Regions from separate parts of the Kosakonia sp. N21 genome, predicted to be linked through region 3. Evidence: predicted binding sites of a transcription regulator. Region 3 holds the regulator's gene; each other region holds the start of a gene.
What was found. The regulator LexA, encoded in region 3, represses DNA repair genes until DNA is damaged. The targets are predictions, from matches to a motif close to TNCTGTATGTACATACAGNA.

Region 1: the regulator LexA is predicted to act here: its motif matches at 1,814-1,833, upstream of uvrB (excinuclease ABC subunit UvrB).
Region 2: the regulator LexA is predicted to act here: its motif matches at 1,818-1,837, upstream of mutH (DNA mismatch repair endonuclease MutH).

The regions. Positions count from the first base shown of each region.
Region 1 covers NZ_JBOBHR010000002.1:51,773-59,248, reverse strand. Annotated here, with positions in the region: gene bioD (dethiobiotin synthase) at 1-494, shown strand, start outside; gene ACQ3G7_RS04025 (ABC transporter ATP-binding protein) at 436-1,158, opposite strand; gene uvrB (excinuclease ABC subunit UvrB) at 1,910-3,931, shown strand; gene pmrB (two-component system sensor histidine kinase PmrB) at 4,126-5,211, opposite strand; gene pmrA (two-component system response regulator PmrA) at 5,215-5,886, opposite strand; gene eptA (phosphoethanolamine transferase EptA) at 5,883-7,476, opposite strand, start outside.
Region 2 covers NZ_JBOBHR010000006.1:92,852-100,327, forward strand. Annotated here, with positions in the region: gene ACQ3G7_RS15665 (TerC family protein) at 113-826, opposite strand; gene mutH (DNA mismatch repair endonuclease MutH) at 893-1,588, opposite strand; gene rppH (RNA pyrophosphohydrolase) at 2,270-2,800, shown strand; gene ptsP (phosphoenolpyruvate--protein phosphotransferase) at 2,813-5,059, shown strand; gene lgt (prolipoprotein diacylglyceryl transferase) at 5,293-6,165, shown strand; gene thyA (thymidylate synthase) at 6,172-6,966, shown strand; gene ACQ3G7_RS15695 (prepilin peptidase-dependent protein) at 7,151-7,476, shown strand, end outside.
Region 3 covers NZ_JBOBHR010000003.1:41,985-49,460, reverse strand. Annotated here, with positions in the region: gene ACQ3G7_RS07355 (conjugal transfer protein TraF) at 1-159, opposite strand, end outside; gene zur (zinc uptake transcriptional repressor Zur) at 447-962, shown strand; gene ACQ3G7_RS07345 (CsbD family protein) at 1,165-1,374, opposite strand; gene dinF (MATE family efflux transporter DinF) at 1,562-2,896, opposite strand; gene lexA (transcriptional repressor LexA) at 2,974-3,588, opposite strand; gene ACQ3G7_RS07330 (diacylglycerol kinase) at 3,697-4,065, opposite strand; gene plsB (glycerol-3-phosphate 1-O-acyltransferase PlsB) at 4,196-6,619, shown strand; gene ubiA (4-hydroxybenzoate octaprenyltransferase) at 6,663-7,476, opposite strand, start outside.

The sequences.
Region 1 (7,476 bases), on a different contig from region 3:
TTGCCGAGCCAACATCGCCGCATATTGTCAGCGCAGATGTGGGCGAGCCGATCGAGGCGGCGGTGATGTCCGCCGGGTTACGCAATCTATCAGGGCAGGCTGAATGGCTGCTGGTGGAGGGCGCAGGCGGTTGGTTTACGCCGTTGTCGGAGACGCTGACCTTTGCCGACTGGGTCGTGCAGGAGCAATTGCCGGTGATCCTTGTGGTGGGGGTGAAACTGGGCTGTATCAATCATGCGATGTTGACTGCGCAGGCGATACGACAGTCGGGGTTAAGGCTGGCAGGCTGGATTGCGAATGATGTGGTGAAGCCGGGTAAGCGCCATGCTGAATATCTGGCGACGCTTCGGCGCGTGATGCAGGCTCCGCTGATTGGCGAAATCCCCTGGTTTGCCCACGCGCCGGAAAAAGAGAGAACGGGTCATTATCTTGATCTCAGCGTGTTGAATCCGGTGTCATCCAGTGCGACAACATCCGATCGTCCAGTTGCTTAACTTCCCCTTCGGCAACGCTACGTCCCCGGTGAAGCAGACAGAAGCGGTCAGCAACCCGGCGGATAAAGGCAAGCTGTTGCTCGGCCAGTAAAATAGTGATGCCGAAGTCCTGGTTAAGCCGCACGATCAGATTGCCCAGTTTATGCACAAAGGCCTGGCCCAGCCCGCGCGTTGGCTCATCAAGGATTAATAACCGCGGGTGCGTCACCAGCGCTCGCGCCATCGCCAGTTGCTGTTGATTATCTTCCGACAACCCCGCGCCGCGGGTCTTGCGCAGCGTGTATAGCTCCGGGAAGAGATCGTAGATATCCTGGCTCACCGCATTGCGTGCTGCGCCTCCGGCCATCATGGCAATATGCAGATTTTCCTCGACGGTCAGTTGCGAAAATATCCGCCGGTCTTGCGGCACATAGCCCATTCCCATCGCGCAGCGATGTTCAGCCTGCACATTCAGCAGGTCGCGCGGCGGTGCGCCCGCTTCCTGCCAGATCATGCTGCCGCTCTCAACGGGCAAATAGCCGGTAATGCAGTTTATCAGCGTGGTTTTGCCCATCCCCGGCAGCCCGATGACGGACGTGCAGACGCCGGGGGTTAAATCGAGATCGATATTCCATAAGGTATGCTGGTTACCGTAATACTGGTTCACTGCACGTAAGCTCAACATGGTCCGCTCCTTCTTCCGGATCTGGTGACACAGGGATATTGCAAAAGGCTTGCCAGAACGTGAAAAAGGCTTTTTTTTCGGATACGACCGATCTCAGTGGTATTTAAAATGCCGGGAAGGGAGATCGCAGGGAAAAATCCTGCACTTTGCCAGTGCTTGTAGTGACGAATTGTGGTGCAGCAAAGCCACGAAGTGTGAGAAGGATCTCATGCAGATCTCGCGTTTCGTTAGCTGATAATAATCAAAAAGAAGTGATAAAAATTTTTTAATCCCCCCCGGCTGGGACGAAATGGGAATTGGGCGGAGGGCGGGGTATCCGGCCTGGCGGCAGTTATCCACTATTCCTGTGGATAACCTTGTGTATTAGAGTTAGAAAACGCACGGCAAGCGAGAAGGGACGCGGCTTTCGCCTGAATTGGTGCGAAACACGGCTTTTTGTGATTTCTTTTTTATATCAGCTGGTTATGTAAAAGCAATGCCTGTAAGAAAAGTGTCACTGGCCGCCACAAAACTTTCACCGACTGGCTTGACAATTGTTAAAAGAGAAAAAGTTCTGGGGATAACCGCAAAGGTCTGGTGTTTTATCTTGCTGGCGAAGAAATTTCAGGAGCGAACGTGTGCCATGACCCCGGGTAGAACAAATTGCGTCATTCGCTACTGTTTTTTCATCCAGTATTATGTGTTGGCAAAAGTAACCAGGGTGAGTAAAATAGGTTACCTGCTCGCTCATTCCTTCACCAGGTAGCCATCCATGAGTAAACCGTTCAAACTGAATTCCGCTTTTCGCCCTTCCGGCGACCAGCCTGAAGCTATCCGTCGTCTCAAGGAAGGCCTGGAAGACGGTCTTGCGCACCAAACGCTGCTCGGGGTAACCGGTTCAGGAAAGACGTTCACCGTCGCCAACGTCATTGCCGATTTGCAGCGTCCCACCATGGTGCTGGCGCCCAACAAGACGCTGGCCGCGCAGCTATACGGTGAGATGAAGGAGTTTTTTCCGGACAATGCCGTGGAGTATTTCGTCTCCTACTACGACTACTATCAACCGGAAGCCTATGTTCCCAGCTCGGACACATTTATCGAAAAAGACGCCTCGGTTAACGAACATATCGAGCAGATGCGCTTGTCGGCAACCAAAGCGTTGCTGGAGCGGCGCGATGTGATTGTGGTGGCATCGGTCTCGGCGATTTACGGTCTGGGCGATCCGGATCTGTACCTGAAAATGATGCTGCATTTGACCAATGGGATGATTATCGATCAGCGTTCGATTCTGCGCCGCCTGGCGGAGTTGCAGTACACCCGTAACGATCAGGCTTTCCAGCGCGGTACGTTTCGCGTTCGCGGCGAGGTGATCGATATTTTCCCCGCAGAATCGGACGATCTTGCTCTGCGCGTGGAGTTGTTCGACGAAGAGGTTGAGCGTCTGTCGCTGTTTGACCCGCTTACCGGGCATGTGGAATCGACGGTGCAGCGTTTCACCATCTATCCGAAGACGCACTACGTGACACCGCGTGAGCGCATCGTGCAGGCGATGGAAGAGATTAAAGAGGAGCTCGCCGAGCGGCGCAAATCGCTACTCGCGAACAATAAGCTGCTGGAAGAGCAGCGACTCAGCCAGCGCACGCAGTTCGATCTGGAGATGATGAACGAACTGGGTTATTGCTCCGGTATTGAAAACTACTCCCGCTTTCTCTCCGGTCGCGGGCCGGGCGAACCGCCGCCGACGTTGTTCGACTACCTGCCGGCCGACGGGTTGCTGGTTATCGATGAGTCTCACGTTACCATTCCGCAAATCGGCGGTATGTACCGTGGTGACCGGGCGCGTAAAGAGACGCTGGTCGAGTATGGCTTCCGCCTGCCTTCCGCGCTGGATAACCGCCCGCTGAAGTTCGAAGAGTTTGAAGCGCTGGCGCCGCAGTCTATCTATGTCTCGGCGACGCCGGGCAACTACGAACTGGAAAAATCGGGCAACGAAGTGATTGACCAGGTGGTGCGCCCAACCGGTCTGCTTGATCCGGTAATTGAAGTGCGCCCGGTGGCGACACAGGTTGACGATTTACTGTCTGAAATTCGTAAACGTTCGGCAATTAACGAACGCGTGCTGGTCACGACCCTGACCAAACGAATGGCGGAAGACCTCACCGAATACCTTGAAGAACATGGCGAGAAGGTGCGCTATCTGCACTCCGATATAGATACCGTCGAGCGTATGGAGATTATCCGCGACCTGCGTCTGGGTGAGTTTGATGTGCTGGTGGGCATTAACTTACTGCGTGAGGGGCTGGATATGCCGGAAGTGTCGCTGGTGGCGATTCTGGATGCCGACAAAGAGGGCTTCCTGCGTTCTGAACGTTCGCTTATTCAGACCATCGGACGTGCGGCGCGTAACATTAACGGTAAGGCGATTCTGTACGGCGATAAAATCACGCCGTCGATGGCGAAGGCGATAGGTGAAACCGAACGCCGCCGCGAGAAACAGCAGCACTACAACGAAGAGCACGGCATTACGCCGCAGGGCCTGAACAAGAAAGTGGTGGATATTCTGGCGATGGGCGAGGGGCTGGCGAAAACCCGGGCGAAGGGGCGTGGGAAATCCAGAACGCCTGCCCAGGTGGAAGCGGCTGAGCTGGCGCTGACGCCGAAAGCGCTGCAGCAGAAAATTCACGAGCTGGAAGGGCAGATGATGCAGCACGCGCAAAACCTCGAGTTCGAGGAGGCGGCGAAAGTGCGCGATCAGTTACATCAACTGCGGGATTTGTTTATTGCAGCGTCATAATTTGCGTTTCGTCACACATTAAGGCGATCTGCCTGACTCGCCTTAATGTTGACTTAATACTGCGCTGACACACTAACCTCCGCTTTACTGAGGAGAGTGTGATGCAACAAATTAATCTTCGTGAGTTTTTCGCCGTCGCGTTTGCACTGGCGTTAATCATTGGTTTCAGCCATCTGTGGGTGCTGACGTATTGATCATACTCCGCGGGCTATCGGGTGAAACTTAACCCAGGCCCGCACGCCCGACTGTGTTTTCCGGTTGTGCAAAAAGAACTGTGCATCGTGCAGTTGCGCAATGCGTGACACGATGCTCAGGCCCAGCCCGGTGCCGCCATAGCGGCTATCCATGCGCACAAAAGCTTTGCTTAGCTCGCCGCTGCGACTCTCGTCTATTCCCGGACCTTCATCCTCAACGGCCAGAACCGGCGTTACCGCGCGCTCGATGTGGATAGTGATAGTTGAGCCGGCAGGACTGTAGCGGTGCGCATTCTCCACCAGGTTTCTCACCAGTACCCGCAACAGCGTCACATCTCCGGAAACCGGAATGGTCTGCGCATTGTCGGGTAACGCTAATTTCTGTTGCCGCCCGGCAAGCATCGTTTCCAGTTCGCTTTGAATCGGCATCACCACGTCTTCCAGCAGCATCACCTGCTGATAACTGCCCGCTGAAAAAGATTGCCCGACCCGCGCCAGTTGCAGGAGTTGCGCAATGTTCTCGGTCATCTGGTCAAGGCGCTGCACCAGCGGATCGACAGTGATGCCGCTGGTTTTTGCCATCAGCTCAAGATGCAGACGTAACCCGGCCAGCGGGGTGCGCAATTCGTGAGCGACATCGGCGGTAAACAGACGTTCCCGTTCCAGCGTCAGCGTCAGACGCGACACCAGCTCGTTGATCGATGAGGTCACGGCTTCCACTTCACTGACGCTGTTATTGAGCGTAATGGGTTGCAGATTATCAGGGGTGCGTTTATTCAGTTCCTGCTGGAGCTCTGATAACGGGCTGGTGATGTTTTTGACCGCCTGCATGCAGATCAGCAACGCGAGGCCGACAATCAGCAGACTGGGCACCAACAGGCTGGCGACCGCTTCACGGACTTCATGCTCAACCTGTTTGTGATTGTTGTGGTTATGCATGGCGCTTTGCACCAGCAACTGGATTTGCTCCTCGCTTTCATGCCATAGCCAGAAGACGCTAATCAACTGGCAAAACACCAGAATACCGCCAATGGTTAGCAACAACCGGCGGCGCATGCTCCAGCGCCTGAAATCGAAGATCGCCATAACTCAGTCCCGGTCCCCGGCATGCACCAGCATATAGCCAAACCCTCTGACGGTGCGGATACGGGACTTCCCGATTTTATCCCGCAGGTTATGAATATGGACTTCCAGCGTGTTGGTCGAGGGCTCGTTGTCCCAGTTGTAGATATCGTTGTAGAGGATTTCTCTGTGTACCGGGCTGTCGGCTTTTAGCATCAGGCGCGACAACAGAGCGTACTCTTTCGGCGTTAAGTCCAGCAACTGGCCGTCCCGCCATGCCTGGCGGCGGGTGACATTCAGCGTCAGGTTGCCGTGCGTGATTTCGTTGTCGCCTTCATTATGGCGGCGGCGCAGCAGCGCACGGATGCGGGCATTCAGCTCATCCAGGGCGAAGGGTTTGACCAGATAATCGTCCGCGCCGGTATCCAGCCCGGTAACACGGTCCTCCAGCGTATCGCGTGCGGTCAGGATCAGTACCGGCTGGGTGAACTTTTCCCGACGCAGCCGGGTGAGCAAATGTAAACCGTCTTCATCCGGCAGCCCTAAATCGAGCACGATTAAACTGTAATGCCCGTTAGCCAGACACAGCGTGGCTTCATGCGCTGTCGAGACGCCATCGCAGGCGTATCCTTCACTCTGCATGGCCAGAATCAACCCCTGCAGCAGCAGGGCATCGTCTTCAATTACCAGAATTTTCATTTAGCCTGCTCCCGGCATGACGTTAACAGATCGTCCTGGGCACGGTACTCTTTCGTGCTGACGCCCAGTATACCCAACATGGTCGGGAAGAGATTATCCTGCGAGACTTCCCGCTCCCGCGCATTCTTTTGCAGACACTGATTATTGACGCCGTAACGCTGTTGATAGTCATCAGACAGCCAGATCAACATCGGCACATGTTTCTGCGTTTCCGGTGCAATGGAATACGGCAGACCGTGCAAATAAACGCCATTTTCACCCAGTGATTCCCCGTGGTCTGAGAGGTAGACCAGGCTGGTGGTAAATCTATCCTGTTTTGATTGCAGCAATTTAATCGCTTTATCAACAATGTAGTCGACGTACAGAATAGTATTATCGTAAGTATTGACCAGTTGTTGCTGTGAGCAGGTCTGAATTTCATTGGTGTCGCAGGTTGGCGTAAATTTACGGAACTGCGGCGGGTAGCGGTTGTAATAGGTCGGCCCGTGGCTACCAATGGTGTGCAATACGATTATCCCATCGCCTTGCAAGGCATCAATATAGTCAGCAAGACCGCGGAATAAGATCTCATCCTGGCACTCCCCTTCAATACAGAGGTCGGGCAGGTTTAATTGCGTCATATCCTGGGTCGGTACGCGGGTGCATGCGCCTTTGCAGCCACCGTCATTTTCATTCCACAGCACCTTAATCCCGGCGCGCTGAATAATATCCAGCAACCCTTCCTGATGCGCGGCAAGTTGATCGTCGTAATGGGCGCGTCCCATACCGGAAAACATGCAAGGTACGGAAATTGCCGTCGCCGTTCCGCACGAGGCGGTATTCGGGAAATAGGCGACATTGTCCTGTTTTAACAGCGGGTTAGTTTCGCGCTCATAACCGCCGAGAGAGAAGTCCGCCGCACGGGATGTTTCCCCGAGTACCAGAATGGTGAGGTTTTTCCGTGGGCCGTTTTGCATTTCCGGACGCTGACGCGCATCTTCGCCTATTTTCACCAGCGGCAGGTTTGCGGTTTGATTATGGGAATACCATGACAGCGAGGCGGTAATAGAGTTTGACGGACTCAGTGATTTCACCAGCTCTTTATTATTGCGAAACAGCGAGGCGTAATCTTTATAAAACAGCAGTGCCACCAGCACGATGAGCAGCGCGGAAATGACCACGCTGATAATGCGCAATGCGATACTGCGCAGGGCGGAGCGCGCGGGCTTAATTTTGATCCACCAGGCGATGACAATCGCCAGTACGGCGGTTAATAACAACGTCAGCACCATTTTTGTCGACAGCAGGGCGAAACTTTCCGCCGGGGTGGTGTCGAGAATATTGGTGATCATTGAGCGGTCAATAATGATGCCGAATGTCGAAATAAAATATTGCGCGGCGGCGCTGACCAGGACAAAGAGGGTAATGATCAGGCGATCGAGAAAAACAAATGACGCCAGCGACAGCACAATATTAATAACGCTGAACGCCACCACTGGCATGGAAAGAAACACCAGCCAGTTACGCAATGAGTTAACCGGTAGCAGAGTGAAAACCTGATGATAAAAAACGACATTCAGGGCCAGAGCGATATAAAGCGCAAAGAGGATA
Region 2 (7,476 bases), on a different contig from region 3:
CAAGTCTAGTAATAACGCGCGATCTGGCGATGAAAAAGCGGGATTATCTGAAAATATATGTTTAGGAAAGAGGAACGGCGAAAACGCTTCCTCCGAAGAGGAAGCGTGATCATTACAGCGGATTTTTCTTGTTACGCATCAGGTTGAGCGTCTCAACGGCGATGGAGAAGAACATCGCAAAGTAGATGTAGCCTTTTGGCACATGAATAGCGACGCTTTCCAGAATCAGCGTAAAGCCGACAAGGATCAGAAACGACAATGCCAGCATTTTGACCGATGGATGGCGATCAACAAATTCGCCAATCGGCCGCGCGGCAAACATCATCACACCAACGGCAATCACCACGGCGGCCATCATGATAAACAGATGATCCGACAGGCCCACGGCGGTAATCACGGAATCAAGGCTGAAAATGATATCCAGCAGCATGATTTGCACGATAGCGCCAAGGAAAGAGTGCACATTGGTCTTCAGCCCTTCTTCTTCCCCTTCGATCGATTCGTGGATCTCTTTGCTTGCTTTCCAGATCAGGAACAAGCCGCCGAGAAACAGAATCAAATCGCGGGCGGAAACGCTGTGATCAAACACGCTGAACAGTGGGTGCGTCAGCCTGGTCACCCAGGCGATGGACGCCAGCAGTAACAGGCGCATGATCATTGCCGCAGCAAGTCCAAGACGACGTGCGTGATTACGTTGCGCAGTGGGAAGTTTGGCGACCACCAGAGAGAGGAAAATAATATTGTCGATCCCGAGAACGATCTCCAGAAGCGTCAGTGTTCCGAGCGCCAGCCAGGCGTTGGGGTCGGTTATCCATGCAAATAACATTTAAGCAAAGTCCTGCCAAAAAAAAGAAGCGCTAATTATAAGCGCGAGCGTTGCTGTGGCAAAAATTTAATATCCGGATAATAAAAAATGGCGAGCCAGCAGGGCGCTGGTGAAGTTCTTTTTCAGATAAAAACCGCGGGGCAAAGTGAGGATCCGTTCGCCATGCTCGCCGATTGCTTCGGTGAGTGCTTTGCTGTTGGCCGCCTTCGGGCGTAACTGCATCACTTCGCCGTGACGTGCGGTAATGCGGGTAACTTTCCCCAACACGATCAGATCCATTAACTCTTCCCAGTCGAGACGTAACTGCTGCTCTTCCTCTTCGTTCGGGCTCCAGAGCAGCGGCGATCCAACCCGGCGCTCTGCCACCGGAATCTCCCGCGATCCTTCGATGGGGATCCATAAGACGCGCTTGAGTTTATGGCGCACGTGGCTGGTTTCCCACACCACGCCGCTGTTGCCGGTCAACGGCGCGACGCAAACAAACGTCGTTTCCAGCGGGCGTCCCTGACTGTCCACAGGGATCGTTTTCAACTCGACGCCCAACGCTGCAAAGTCCTGTTCTGGTTTGCTACCTGCGCTTGCGCCTAACCACAGCTCGAGCAACACGCCCGTCCACCCTTTATCACGCTTGAGATCGCGGGGAACCGGCAACCCTGCCTTTGCCGCCAGTTCTCCCAGTGAGTAGCCTGCCAGGCGCTGCGCCTGAGCCAGCAGTTGAGCTTCTGTTTCCGGAGGAGTTGTCAGTGGAGATAACGCAGACATGCTAAAAACCTTTTGGTTAAAAAACAGACGGCAGTTTTGCACCGCATCCGTGCAGTTTACCTTTTTCCGTGTCGGCTGAGCAATGCGATGATTTATAAGGTAATTTATTTTTATCAACTGAGCGTTGCGCAACAGTGCGATCGGTTTTCCAAATCTGGTCACTGACAATAAACAGGATCTTACACCCTGTTATCCACAGAAAAGTGGGATAACTGGGGAAAAGCCCCACTACTGTTTCGATTTACAGCCTTGACGTGCGACGAAAATCGAATTTCTGCACAAAATGTGCCTAACTTATTGGCATAATCTGTGGATAAAAACGGCTCTGTTCGATCTTTCATCAGCGACGGGATCCGAAGAGTGATGATCATCACACTATGCCCGAAAAAAAGGTTGATAAGCCATTTAACTCGATGAATTAATGAATTTTATTTTTATCGGCCAATCATGAGTTATTCAGACTGTTCCGGGTTTTCCCTGGGTAATTCCACACTTCTTCACAACTCTATCCACAGAAAAGGTGAATAAAACCCGTTGGCGGAGGCGGGCGCTGTTTATAACTCTGACGATAACTGTGAGTTATTCAATTGTTATCCGTCCGTATCCCTGTAATAGAGTGGTTTACCGTTATCCACGAGTGTGAAACAATCGCTTCATTCAGATTTATTTTGAGGTAGTCCGGTGATTGATGACGATGGCTACCGCCCAAATGTGGGAATCGTAATCTGTAACCGACAGGGCCAGGTGATGTGGGCCAGGCGCTTTGGACAGCATTCATGGCAGTTCCCCCAGGGGGGGATCAACCCTGGAGAATCCCCGGAACAGGCAATGTACCGGGAACTGTTCGAGGAAGTGGGCTTAAGTCGTAAAGATGTTCGTATCCTTGCTTCTACCCGTAACTGGTTGCGTTACAAGTTACCGAAACGTTTGGTGCGTTGGGACACAAAGCCGGTGTGTATCGGCCAGAAACAAAAGTGGTTTCTCCTGCAATTGGTCGGTAACGATACCGACATCAATATGCAAGCCAGTAGTACGCCTGAATTTGATGGCTGGCGGTGGGTAAGCTATTGGTATCCTGTTCGTCAGGTAGTGTCGTTTAAACGCGATGTCTACCGGCGGGTGATGAAAGAATTCGCAAGCGCGGTCATGCTGCTTCAGGAAACGCCTCCTAAGCCGCAGAATGCGCCTGCCTGGCGACGTAAACGAGGTTAAGCCACCCACATCATGCTCACCCGACTGCGAGAAATAGTTGAGAAAGTCGCCAGCGCGCCGCGCCTTAACGAAGCGCTGGAAATACTGGTTACCGACGTTTGCCTGGCGATGGAAACCGAAGTGTGCTCGGTCTATCTCGCAGATCACGACAGACGTTGTTTTTACCTGATGGCGACGCGCGGTTTGAAAAAACCGCGTGGTCGTACTGTCACACTCGCATTCGATCAAGGGATTGTTGGTCTGGTCGGCAGGCTGGCGGAACCTATCAACCTTGCCGATGCGCAAAAACACCCCAGCTTTAAATATATTCCCGCCGTGAAAGAGGAGCGTTTTCGCGCGTTTCTTGGCGTGCCTATTATTCAGCGTCGTCAGTTGCTTGGCGTGCTGGTGGTTCAGCAGCGTGAGCTGCGCCAGTACGATGAAAGTGAAGAGTCCTTTCTGGTGACGCTCGCCACGCAGATGGCGGCGATTCTCTCCCAGTCACAATTAAACGCGCTGTTTGGCCAATATCGCCAGACGCGTATTCGCGCGCTTCCGGCCTCCCCGGGTGTGGCAATCGCCGAAGGGTGGGTGGATGAAACGCTGCCGTTGATGGAGCAGGTCTATCAGGCCTCCACGCTGGACACCACCCTCGAAAGGGAAAGGCTGACCGCTGCGCTTGAAGAGGCCGCGAACGAGTTCCGCCGTTATAGCAAACGTTTCTCCGCCGGTGCGCAGAAAGAAACGGCGGCGATTTTCGACCTCTATTCGCATTTGCTTTCCGATGCGCGTTTGCGCCGCGAGCTGTTTGAGGAAGTCGACCGGGGTGTGGTGGCGGAGTGGGCCGTGAAAACGGTGATTGAACGTTTCGCTGAGCAGTTTGCCGCGCTTACTGACGGCTACCTGAAAGAGCGTTCGGGGGATTTACGCACCCTGGGGCAGCGCCTGCTGTTCCATCTTGATGACTCCATTTCCGGGCCGAATAGCTGGCCGGAACGCTTTATTCTGGTGGCGGATGAACTGTCCGCCACGACGCTTGCCGAGCTGCCGCACGACCGGCTTGTCGGGGTGGTGGTGCGCGATGGCGCAGCCAACTCGCATGCGGCGATCATGGTGCGCGCGCTGGGCATTCCGACGGTCATGGGGGCGGACATCCAGCCTTCGTTGCTGCAGCGTCGCACACTGGTGGTGGACGGGTACCGCGGTGAATTGCTGGTGGATCCTGAACCGGTACTGCTGCAGGAATACCAACGGCTTATCACGGAAGAGAACGAATTAAGTCGTCTGGCCGAAGATGATGTGAACCTTGCCGCCCAGCTAAAAAGCGGCGAGCGGGTAAAAGTGATGCTCAATGCGGGGTTAAGCCCGGAGCATGAAGAGAAGCTCGGTAGCCGCATCGACGGTATCGGGCTGTATCGCACCGAAATTCCGTTTATGCTGCAAAGCGGTTTTCCGTCGGAAGAGGAACAGGTGGCGCAATACCAGGGCATGTTGCAGATGTTCAACGATAAGCCCGTCACGTTGCGTACGCTGGATATCGGCGCCGACAAGCAACTGCCTTACATGCCAATCAGTGAAGAGAACCCGTGTCTCGGCTGGCGTGGCATCCGTATTACGCTCGACCAACCGGAAATTTTCCTGGTGCAGGTACGGGCGATGCTGCGCGCAAATGCGGCGACCGGCAACCTCAGTATTCTGCTGCCCATGATTACCAGCATTGATGAAGTGGATGAAGCGAAGCGGTTGATTGAGCGCGCAGGGCGTGAAGTGGAAGAGATGATTGGCTACGCCATTCCCAAACCGCGTATTGGCGTGATGCTGGAAGTCCCGTCGATGGTATTTATGTTGTCTCACCTGGCGACCCGCGTCGATTTTATCTCGGTGGGGACGAACGACCTGACACAGTACATTTTAGCGGTCGATCGCAACAATACCCGTGTGGCGAATATGTACGACAGTCTGCACCCGGCCGTGTTGCGTGCGCTGGCGATGGTGGCGGACGAGGCTGAACGTTTAGGTATTGATATCCGCTTGTGCGGTGAAATGGCCGGCGACCCTATGTGCGTTGCGGTGCTGATTGGCCTGGGATATCGCCATTTGTCGATGAACGGTCGCTCTGTCGCGCGTATCAAATACCTGTTGCGCCGCATCGATTGTGAAGAGGCGCAGACGCTGGCAAGGCGCGCTCTGGAAGCGCAACTGGCGACAGAAGTCCGTCATCAGATCGCGGCCTTTATGGAGCGACGCGGTCTCGGCGGGTTGATTCGCGGCGGTATTTAATCACCGGGGCGTTAATTTGGCGTGGGCCGAATAAGCGTTAGCGCCATCCGGTGATGGAAGCGCTGCTGGGCAGCTCACTGTGTGGCGGGCTTTATACATATCTTTTACACTTCACCGCCACCCGCGCCTTCGCCTTATGCTATGATTCGCAGCTTTGGAGCGGCCGCCGGTTGCGGTCTCGCGTGTGAACCGCTGGCTTTTTCTGGCGGAATAACAACAAGTTGTGGTGACACATGAACAGTGGCTATCTGCATTTTCCGGACTTTGATCCGGTGATTTTTTCCATTGGGCCGGTTTCCCTCCACTGGTACGGTTTGATGTATCTGGTGGGCTTCGTTTTTGCTATGTGGCTGGCGACGCGCCGGGCAAACCGTCCGGGCAGTGGCTGGACGAAAAACGAAGTTGAGAACCTGCTCTACGCGGGTTTCCTCGGCGTATTCCTCGGTGGCCGTCTCGGCTATGTCCTGTTCTACAATTTCCCGCTGTTCCTTAACGATCCGCTTTACCTTTTCCGCGTGTGGGATGGGGGCATGTCCTTCCACGGTGGTTTGATCGGCGTGATCGTGGTGATGATCATTTTTGCCAAACGTTCCGGGCGCACGTTCTTCCAGGTCTCTGATTTTATTGCGCCGCTGATCCCATTCGGCCTGGGCGCGGGTCGCTTAGGCAACTTTATTAATGGCGAGCTGTGGGGCCGTGTTGATCCGGGCTTCCCGTTCACCATGTTATTCCCCGGTTCGCGCGCGGAAGACATCGCGTTGCTGCCGTCACATCCGGAATGGCAATCCATCTTTGATACTTACGGCATGCTGCCGCGCCATATGTCGCAGTTGTACGAGCTGGCGCTGGAAGGCATCGTGCTGTTTATTATTCTCAACCTGTTTATTCGCAAACCTCGTCCGACCGGCTCAGTCTCCGGCCTGTTCCTGATTGGCTACGGTGCGTTCCGTATTATCGTTGAGTTCTTCCGCCAGCCGGATGCGCAATTTACCGGTGCATGGGTACAATACATCAGCATGGGGCAGATCCTGTCCATTCCGATGATCGTCGCGGGCCTCATTATGATGATTTGGGCTTACCGTCGTCCGCAGCAACAAGTTTCCTGAGGAACCATGAAACAGTATTTAGAATTGATGCAAAAGGTGCTGAATGAAGGCACCCCGAAAAACGACCGCACCGGGACAGGCACGCTGTCTATTTTTGGCCATCAGATGCGCTTTAACCTGCAGGACGGCTTCCCGCTGGTGACCACCAAGCGCTGCCATTTGCGTTCAATTATTCATGAGCTGCTGTGGTTTCTGCAGGGTGATACCAATATCGCTTATTTGCATGAAAACAATGTCTCCATCTGGGACGAATGGGCGGATGAGCAGGGCAATCTTGGCCCGGTGTATGGCAAACAGTGGCGCGCATGGCCAACGCCGGATGGCCGCCATATTGACCAGATCACCACCGTTATCAATCAACTGAAAAACGACCCGGATTCACGCCGTATTATCGTTTCGGCGTGGAACGTCGGCGAGCTGGATAAAATGGCGCTGGCCCCGTGCCACGCTTTCTTCCAGTTCTATGTGGCGGATGGCAAGCTCTCCTGCCAGCTCTATCAGCGCTCCTGCGACATCTTCCTCGGCCTGCCGTTTAATATCGCCAGCTACGCGCTGCTGGTGCATATGATGGCGCAGCAGTGCGACCTGGAGCCTGGTGATTTTGTCTGGACCGGCGGTGATACCCACTTGTACAGCAACCACCTGGATCAGACCCGCCTGCAACTGAGCCGCGAACCTCGCGCGTTGCCGAAACTGGTTATCAAACGTAAGCCCGCGTCGCTGTTTGATTACCGCTTCGACGATTTCGAGATTGAAGGCTACGATCCTCACCCGGGGATTAAAGCGCCGGTCGCTATCTGATCGCGTTCAACATGACACAACCGGTGCAGCGATGCGCCGGTTTTTTTTGCCTAAAAAATGCATTTTCGGCGTCGCTTCCGGCAAATCTGCAACGCTTTGCAACAACGAATCTTTCCTTCGTAGCTCCTCGTAAAAACCGTTTTCCTCGCTCGCTATCGTGTCTCTTGCATCACAGACTCTCGCCATGAAACGTGAACATGGCTTTACCCTGATGGAAACCCTCGTGGCGATAGCACTGATCGTTATCCTCTGCGGAATGGGACTCTCCGGCTGGCAGCGCTGGCAGGCACAGCAACGACTGTGGCAAACCGCATTACAGGCGCGTCATTTTCTGGAACGCCTGCGCGATGACGCGAACGGGCTAAACCGCTCGCAGCGCGTTTATGGCGTACATGAGGGGGGACGCTGGTGTCTGGCAAACACACCCGTGCAGACCTGCGAGGCCACTGGGCCTTTTGTGTTGACCCCTGACTGGTCAGAAGTGACGTTGGTGGAGGTCACGCCTTCATT
Region 3 (7,476 bases):
GTTAATGAGGACTCCGCTGCCATAGTTTGCAGAGGCAACACCGGTTCCCCCCATTGCATCATTACGTGCTTCCGCCCAGGTATTGGCTGCTCCCGCCTGATTTGCCACAACGAAGGAGACAGCTATCGCGACCACCGAAAATTTGAGATTTTTTTTCACAGTATGCGTCTCGTAGTCAGAATGAGTTTTTTTAAGCCTGTTTAGTATTTGCTAAACAGGAAGGCTCTATTGCTGCGAATAACATAGGAAAAAGTAGCTAAATCTCCTGAACGAAAAATAATCGAACAGAAGTGATTTTTGTGATTGATGACACTAATTATTTATAGAAGACGCTGATGAGTTCGTGGATATATCGGCGAAAAAGAGATCCCAGGACGCGATCTCGGCGTTTCGCGCCGGACATGGTAAAGTACGGGTTTATTGCTTCCCCGAAACAGAGAACGCCAATGGATAAGACCACTTCGCAAGAGATGTTAGTGCAGGCTGAAAAGCTGTGCGCGCAGCGCAATGTGCGCCTGACTCCCCAGCGTCTTGAAGTGCTGCGATTACTCAGTCTGCAGCAAGGGGCGATCAGCGCTTACGATCTGCTCGATTTATTACGCGTCAGCGAGCCGCAGGCTAAGCCGCCAACGGTATACCGCGCGCTGGATTTCCTGCTGGAGCAAGGGTTTGTTCATAAGGTGGAGTCCACCAACAGCTATGTGCTGTGCCATTTATTTGATCAACCGACGCACACCTCAGCCATGTTTATTTGCGATCGCTGCGGGTCAGTGAAAGAAGAACAAGCGGAAGGCGTGGAAGATATCATGCACGCGCTGGCGGCGAAGATGGGTTTTGCCCTGCGTCATAACGTGATTGAAGCACACGGTTTATGCGCCGCGTGTGTGGAAGTGGAATCCTGCCGTCATCACGAGCACTGCCATCACGATCACAGTATTCTGGTAAAGAAAAAACCCCGCTAGTGGTCATATCACCCCCCAAATTTCATGTCGGGTAAGGCAGCAAACGTACGAACGCCGGGAGCATACATCAGTATGCGCCCCGGATGAGAAAGTGCAGCTAACGTAGATAAAACGTGAAAGATAAAGGGATAAAGGGAGGGTACATCCGTGTACCGTTCGGGCAGAACCTTTCAGAGGGTCAACACTTGAGGGTGAGTGTCGGCTACCAGCGGTAATCGTTACGGCTTTCCCAATCCGTAACTTCCTTTTCCGCCTGATCTTTTGCGTAACCATAACGCTCCTGGATTTTACCCACCAGCTGGTCACGTTTCCCTTCGATGACGGTCATATCGTCATCGGTCAACTTGCCCCATTTCTCTTTCACAGTACCTTTAAACTGCTTCCAGTTACCGCCGATTTCGTCTTTGTTCATCGTTGACTCCTTATCGTTCGGTTAAAAGTTACGTTCCTGTTGCGCTGAACGTACTGATTATTGTAGTCAGTAATACTGCAATTTGTTTTACATTCGGAATCTTTAACCATTTACGATAAAAAAAACCGTATTAACGAGACGAAAGAAAGAGGAGTGAACCAGCAATACTAGGGGAAAAGAGGGGCTGTCAGGAGGGGTCAACACCGGAAAACCAGGTGCCATTGCGCCAGTGACGACGCCATACCCACGCTAAAGTCAGCCCACGCAGCGCCAGGAACACCACCAGCGACAACCACAGACCATGGTTGCCCAGCGTGGGCACCGTCAACAGCGTCAGGGCAAACCCGCACGCAGCAACCGCCATGCTGTTACGCATTTCCGCACCGCGCGTCGCACCCACAAACATGCCATCCAGCAAATAACACCACACGCCCACCACCGGCAGGATCACTTGCCAGATAAGATAGTGCCCGGCCATGTTTTGCAGGGCTGGCAGCGAGGTGAGCAGCGCGATAATTGACTCCCCGGCCAGCGCATATACCGCCGAGAACACCAGCGCCACCAGACCTGCCTGGCGGCACGCCGCGTGCCAGATGAGCTTAAGCTGAGTGTCGTCACGCGCGCCATAAGCGTGCCCGGAATGGGCTTCCACTGCATAAGCGAACCCGTCCAGCGCGTAGGCAGTGAACGTCAGAAACATCATCAGCACCGCATTCGCCGCCACGGTTTCGCCGCCAAGACGCGCGCCGAACACGGTTATCGAACCAAAGCAGAGCTGTAGCAATAACGAGCGCAGCATGATGTCCCGATTAAGCGCCAGCAAGCGCCCAAGTCCACCGCGCCAGGCCGTCTTCAGCACCGGGAAGGTGATACCGCGCATAACCAGCACACGTCGCGCCATCAGCAGACCGAGCACAAAGGTCGCGTACTCCGCCACCACCGTTGCCAGTGCTGCCCCCTGGACATTCATGCCCAGCCCCATCACCAGCCAGACATCAAGCACAATATTGAGAACGTTACCCACTACCAGCAGGATCACCGGTGCGCGGGCATACTGCACACCCAGCAGCCAACCCAGCAGCACCAGGTTGCCGAGCGATGCGGGAGCGCTTAGCCAGCGGATATCAAGAAAGCGCCGCGCCTGCTCCAACACCGCAGCGCTGCCGCCAGTAATGTGCAACGCCAGATCGATAAGCGGCGCGCGCAACAGTGTAATCAGCACACCCGCACCCAGCGCCAGCAGCAGTGGCTGTACCAACGCCCGGGCCAGCGCGTGCGCATTTTTCGCGCCGTATGCCTGGGCCGTCAGCCCGGTGGTGCTCATCCGCAGGAACAGCAGCAGCATAAACAGGAAGCTGGTCGCGGTCGCGCCGATGGCCACACCGCCCAGATAGACCGCACTATCCAGATGCCCGACCACAGCCGTATCCACCAGTCCCAGCAACGGGACAGTGATATTGGAGAAGATCATTGGCAGGGCAAGTCGCCACAGCGCTTTGTCGGATGCAGTCAGCAGCGGCATAGCAGTGTCAGAATCGATCGGGGAAAGGGATTAACGCTGCGGAGCGTAAAACAGCGCCGCAGCGAATAAGGGAGGCGTTACAGCCACTCGCCATTGCGAATGACACCTACCGCCAGCCCTTCAATGGTGAAGTTTTGATCGCGCAGATCAACAACAATCGGGGAAAACTCATTGTTTTCCGGTAACAGTTCAACGGTGTTGCCCTGTTTTTTCAGACGTTTAACGGTAACTTCGTCTTCAATACGCGCCACAACCACCTGGCCGTTGCGCACGTCCTGCGTTTTATGCACCGCGAGCAGGTCGCCGTCCATAATGCCGATGTCTTTCATCGACATCCCGCTAACGCGCAGCAGGAAATCCGCATGCGGTTTGAAGAGCGCAGGATCGACCTGGTAATGCCCTTCGATATGCTGCTGCGCCAGCAGCGGCTCACCGGCGGCGACACGACCGATCAGCGGCAGCCCGAGATCGTCTTCTTCTTCGAGCAGCAAGCGAAGACCGCGGGATGCGCCGGATACGATTTCGATAACCCCTTTGCGCGCCAGCGCTTTGAGGTGTTCTTCAGCCGCATTTGGGGAACGGAACCCCAATTGTTGCGCGATTTCCGCACGCGTCGGCGGCATACCTGTTTGGGAGATGCGATCGCGGATAAGATCGAACACCTCTTGCTGCCTGGCCGTTAATGCTTTCATTCCGCCCCCTGGGTGTATATACAGTTATGCTGTGAGTATATACAGTTAAAGGTGATTTTGGAACCAAATTTAAGCAAAAAACCAGGGCGTTATCGAATTCTGGAATCGTTATCGAAAATGCGACCAGAGCAATGAGATCCAGGTAAACAGCGCCAGCAGGATAGACATCAGCACCGCTGCCGACCCCATATCCTTCGCTCGCCCGGAAAGCTCATGAAATTCCGCGCCAATCCGATCCACCACGGCTTCAATTGCGCTGTTGAGGATTTCAACGATCATGACCAGCGAAACCGAACCAATCAGCAGCACGCGCGTGATGGGCTCCACATCAAGCCAGCAGGCAATAATAATGGCCAGCACGACCGCGACGGCCTCCTGGCGAAACGCCGCTTCATTTATCCATGCGGCGCGAACGCCTTTCCAGGAATAGCCCGCCGCTTTAATGATCCGGGTTAATCCAGTGGTATTATTGGCCATGAAAAAGAACCTTTTTATCTAATGAGCATCAATGTCTATGTAAGCATGCAGAGGTACAACAGAAATTATGCGCGCTTTCTGATATTCTTGCGGCGCAATGGCACTATTAACCAGAGGCTTTACATCCTTTATGTCCGGCTGGCCACGAATTTACTACAAATTACTGAATTTACCATTAAGCGTGCTGGTAAAAAGTAAATCGATCCCCGCAGAACCTGCACAGGAACTGGGTCTCGATACCTCACGTCCCATCATGTATGTGCTGCCTTACAACTCCAAGGCAGACTTGATGACGCTGCGCGCTCAGTGTCTGGCGCATGAGCTGCCAGACCCACTGGAACCGCTGGAAATCGACGGCGCACTGCTACCGCGTTACGTGTTTATCCACGGCGGGCCGCGTGTATTTACCTATTACACGCCAAAAGAAGAATCCATCAAACTGTTCCATGATTACCTGGATCTCCACCGCAGTCATCCGGATTTGGATGTGCAAATGGTGCCGGTATCGGTGATGTTTGGTCGCTCCCCCGGGCGTGAGAAGGGCGAAGTCAACCCGCCTTTACGCATGCTCAACGGCATTCAGAAATTCTTCGCTGTTTCCTGGCTTGGCCGCGACAGCTTCGTGCGTTTTTCGCCGCCGGTTTCATTGCGTCGCATGGCGACAGAACACGGCACAGACAAAATCATCGCGCAGAAACTGGCGCGCGTCGCGCGTATGCACTTCGCCCGTCAGCGCCTTGCCGCAGTTGGCCCGCGCCTGCCTGCGCGCCAGGATCTGTTTAATAAGCTGCTCTCATCCAAAGCGATTGCCAGAGCTGTCGAAGATGAGGCGCGCAGCAAAAAAATCTCCCACGATAAGGCGCAGCAAAACGCCATTGCGCTGATGGAAGAGATTGCAGCGAACTTCTCGTACGAGATGATCCGCTTGACCGACCGCATCCTTGGCTTCACCTGGAACCGTCTCTATCAGGGCATTAATGTGCACAACGCCGAGCGCGTGCGCCAGTTGGCCCATGATGGTCACGAGATTGTCTATGTGCCCTGCCACCGCAGCCATATGGACTACCTGCTGCTGTCGTACGTACTGTATCACCAGGGGCTGGTGCCGCCACATATCGCCGCAGGCATTAACCTGAATTTCTGGCCCGCCGGGCCGATTTTCCGCCGTCTGGGCGCGTTCTTTATTCGCCGTACTTTTAAAGGCAATAAGCTCTATTCCACTGTGTTTCGTGAATATCTGGGCGAGCTGTTCAGCCGCGGTTATTCCGTCGAATATTTTGTCGAGGGCGGCCGTTCCCGCACCGGGCGTTTGTTGGATCCGAAAACCGGTACGCTGTCGATGACCATCCAGGCAATGCTGCGCGGCGGTACGCGTCCGATCACGCTGGTGCCGATTTACATCGGTTATGAGCACGTGATGGAAGTGGGCACTTACGCCAAAGAGCTGCGCGGGGCGACGAAAGAGAAAGAGAGTCTGTTGCAGATGGTGCGAGGCCTGAGCAAGCTGCGCAATCTGGGCCAGGGGTATGTGAATTTCGGCGAGCCCATCCCGCTGATGAACTACCTGAACCACCATGTACCGGAGTGGCGCGAGTCGATCGATCCGATTGAAGCCATCCGTCCGGCATGGTTAACGCCGACGGTGAACGGCATTGCCGCCGATCTGATGGTGCGAATTAACAACGCGGGTGCGGCTAACGCCATGAACCTGTGCTGTACGGCGCTGTTGGCATCGCGTCAGCGCTCTCTGACGCGTGAGCAGTTAACCGAGCAATTGAGTTGCTACCTTGAGCTCATGCGCAATGTGCCCTATTCGCCGGATTCAACCACGCCGTCCGCCAGCGCCAGTGAGCTTATCGATCACGCGTTGCAGATGAACAAGTTTGAAGTCGAGAAAGATACTATCGGCGATATCATCATTCTGCCGCGCGAGCAGGCCGTGTTGATGACCTATTACCGCAACAACATTGCGCATATGCTGATGCTGCCGTCATTGCTGGCGGCTATCGTGACCCAGCATCGCGCCATTTCCCAACGTGAAATTCTGCGTCATGTCGAGTTGCTCTACCCGATGCTGAAAGCGGAGCTGTTCCTGCGTTGGGAGAAAGCAGAGCTGGCGCAGGTGCTGGAAAACCTGACCCAGGAGCTGCTGCGCCAGGGGCTGCTGACGCTGAAAGACGATCGTGTGAGCATTAACCCGGCGCACTCGCGCACGTTGCAACTGCTCGCCGCAGGTGCGCGCGAAACGCTGCAACGTTATGCCATCACCTTCTGGCTGCTGAGTGCGAACCCGTCGATGAACCGCAGTACGCTGGAAAAAGAGAGCCGTACGCTGGCGCAACGTCTGTCGGTGCTGCACGGTATCAACGCACCGGAGTTCTTCGATAAGGCGGTCTTCAGTACGCTGGTGCTGACGCTGCGTGACGAAGGCTATATCAGCGACACTGGCGATGCGGAACCCGCGCAGACATTGAGCGTGTACCAGATGCTGGCGGAGCTGATTACATCGGATGTGCGTTTAACGATTGAGAGCGCAACGCAAGCAGAAGCGTGAAAGTAAGATAACCCTCTCCCGACAGGGAGAGGGATGAGAAACATCAATGCAGGTAACTGAACGCCAGCCCTAAAAACAGCACCAGACCCACGTAGTTATTGTTCATAAAGGCTTTAAAACAGGCGTCGCGTTCACGGCCCGCAATCAGCACTTGCTGGTAGACAAACAGCCCACCCGCTATCAGCACCGTCGCGTAATAGACCCAGCCTAACCCGCTCAGCCAGCCAATGAACGCCATCAGCGCCATCACCGCAACCTGCAAGATACCAATAATCAACCTGTCGAAACGGCCAAACAGGATTGCTGTCGATTTGATACCAATTTTGACATCATCGTCCCTGTCGACCATTGCGTACTGTGTGTCGTAAGCCACAGCCCACAAAATATTGGCAAGAAACATGATCCAGCAGCTCAGCGGCACTGACTCGCTGACCGCGGCAAACGCCATCGGAATCGACCAGCCAAACGCCGCGCCCAGCACCACCTGCGGCAGATGCGTGTAGCGCTTCATAAATGGATAGACCCATGCCAGCGCCAGTGCAGCCACCGACAGCAGGATGGTCATCATGTTGAGCGTCAGCACCAGCGCAAACGCTAACAACACCAGCACCACGAACAGGGTCCGCGCTTCATTCTCCGTCACGGCGCCACTGGGCAACGGACGGTTCGCGGTGCGCTTAACATGGCCGTCAAACTTACGATCCGCGTAATCGTTCACCACGCATCCGGCGGCGCGCATCAGCCAGACGCCCGCCACAAAGACCAGTAAAATCCAGAGCGGCGGCACTCCCGGCGTCGCCACCCATAACGCCCACAGCGTCGGCCACAGCAGCAGCAACGCACCAATCGGTTTGTCC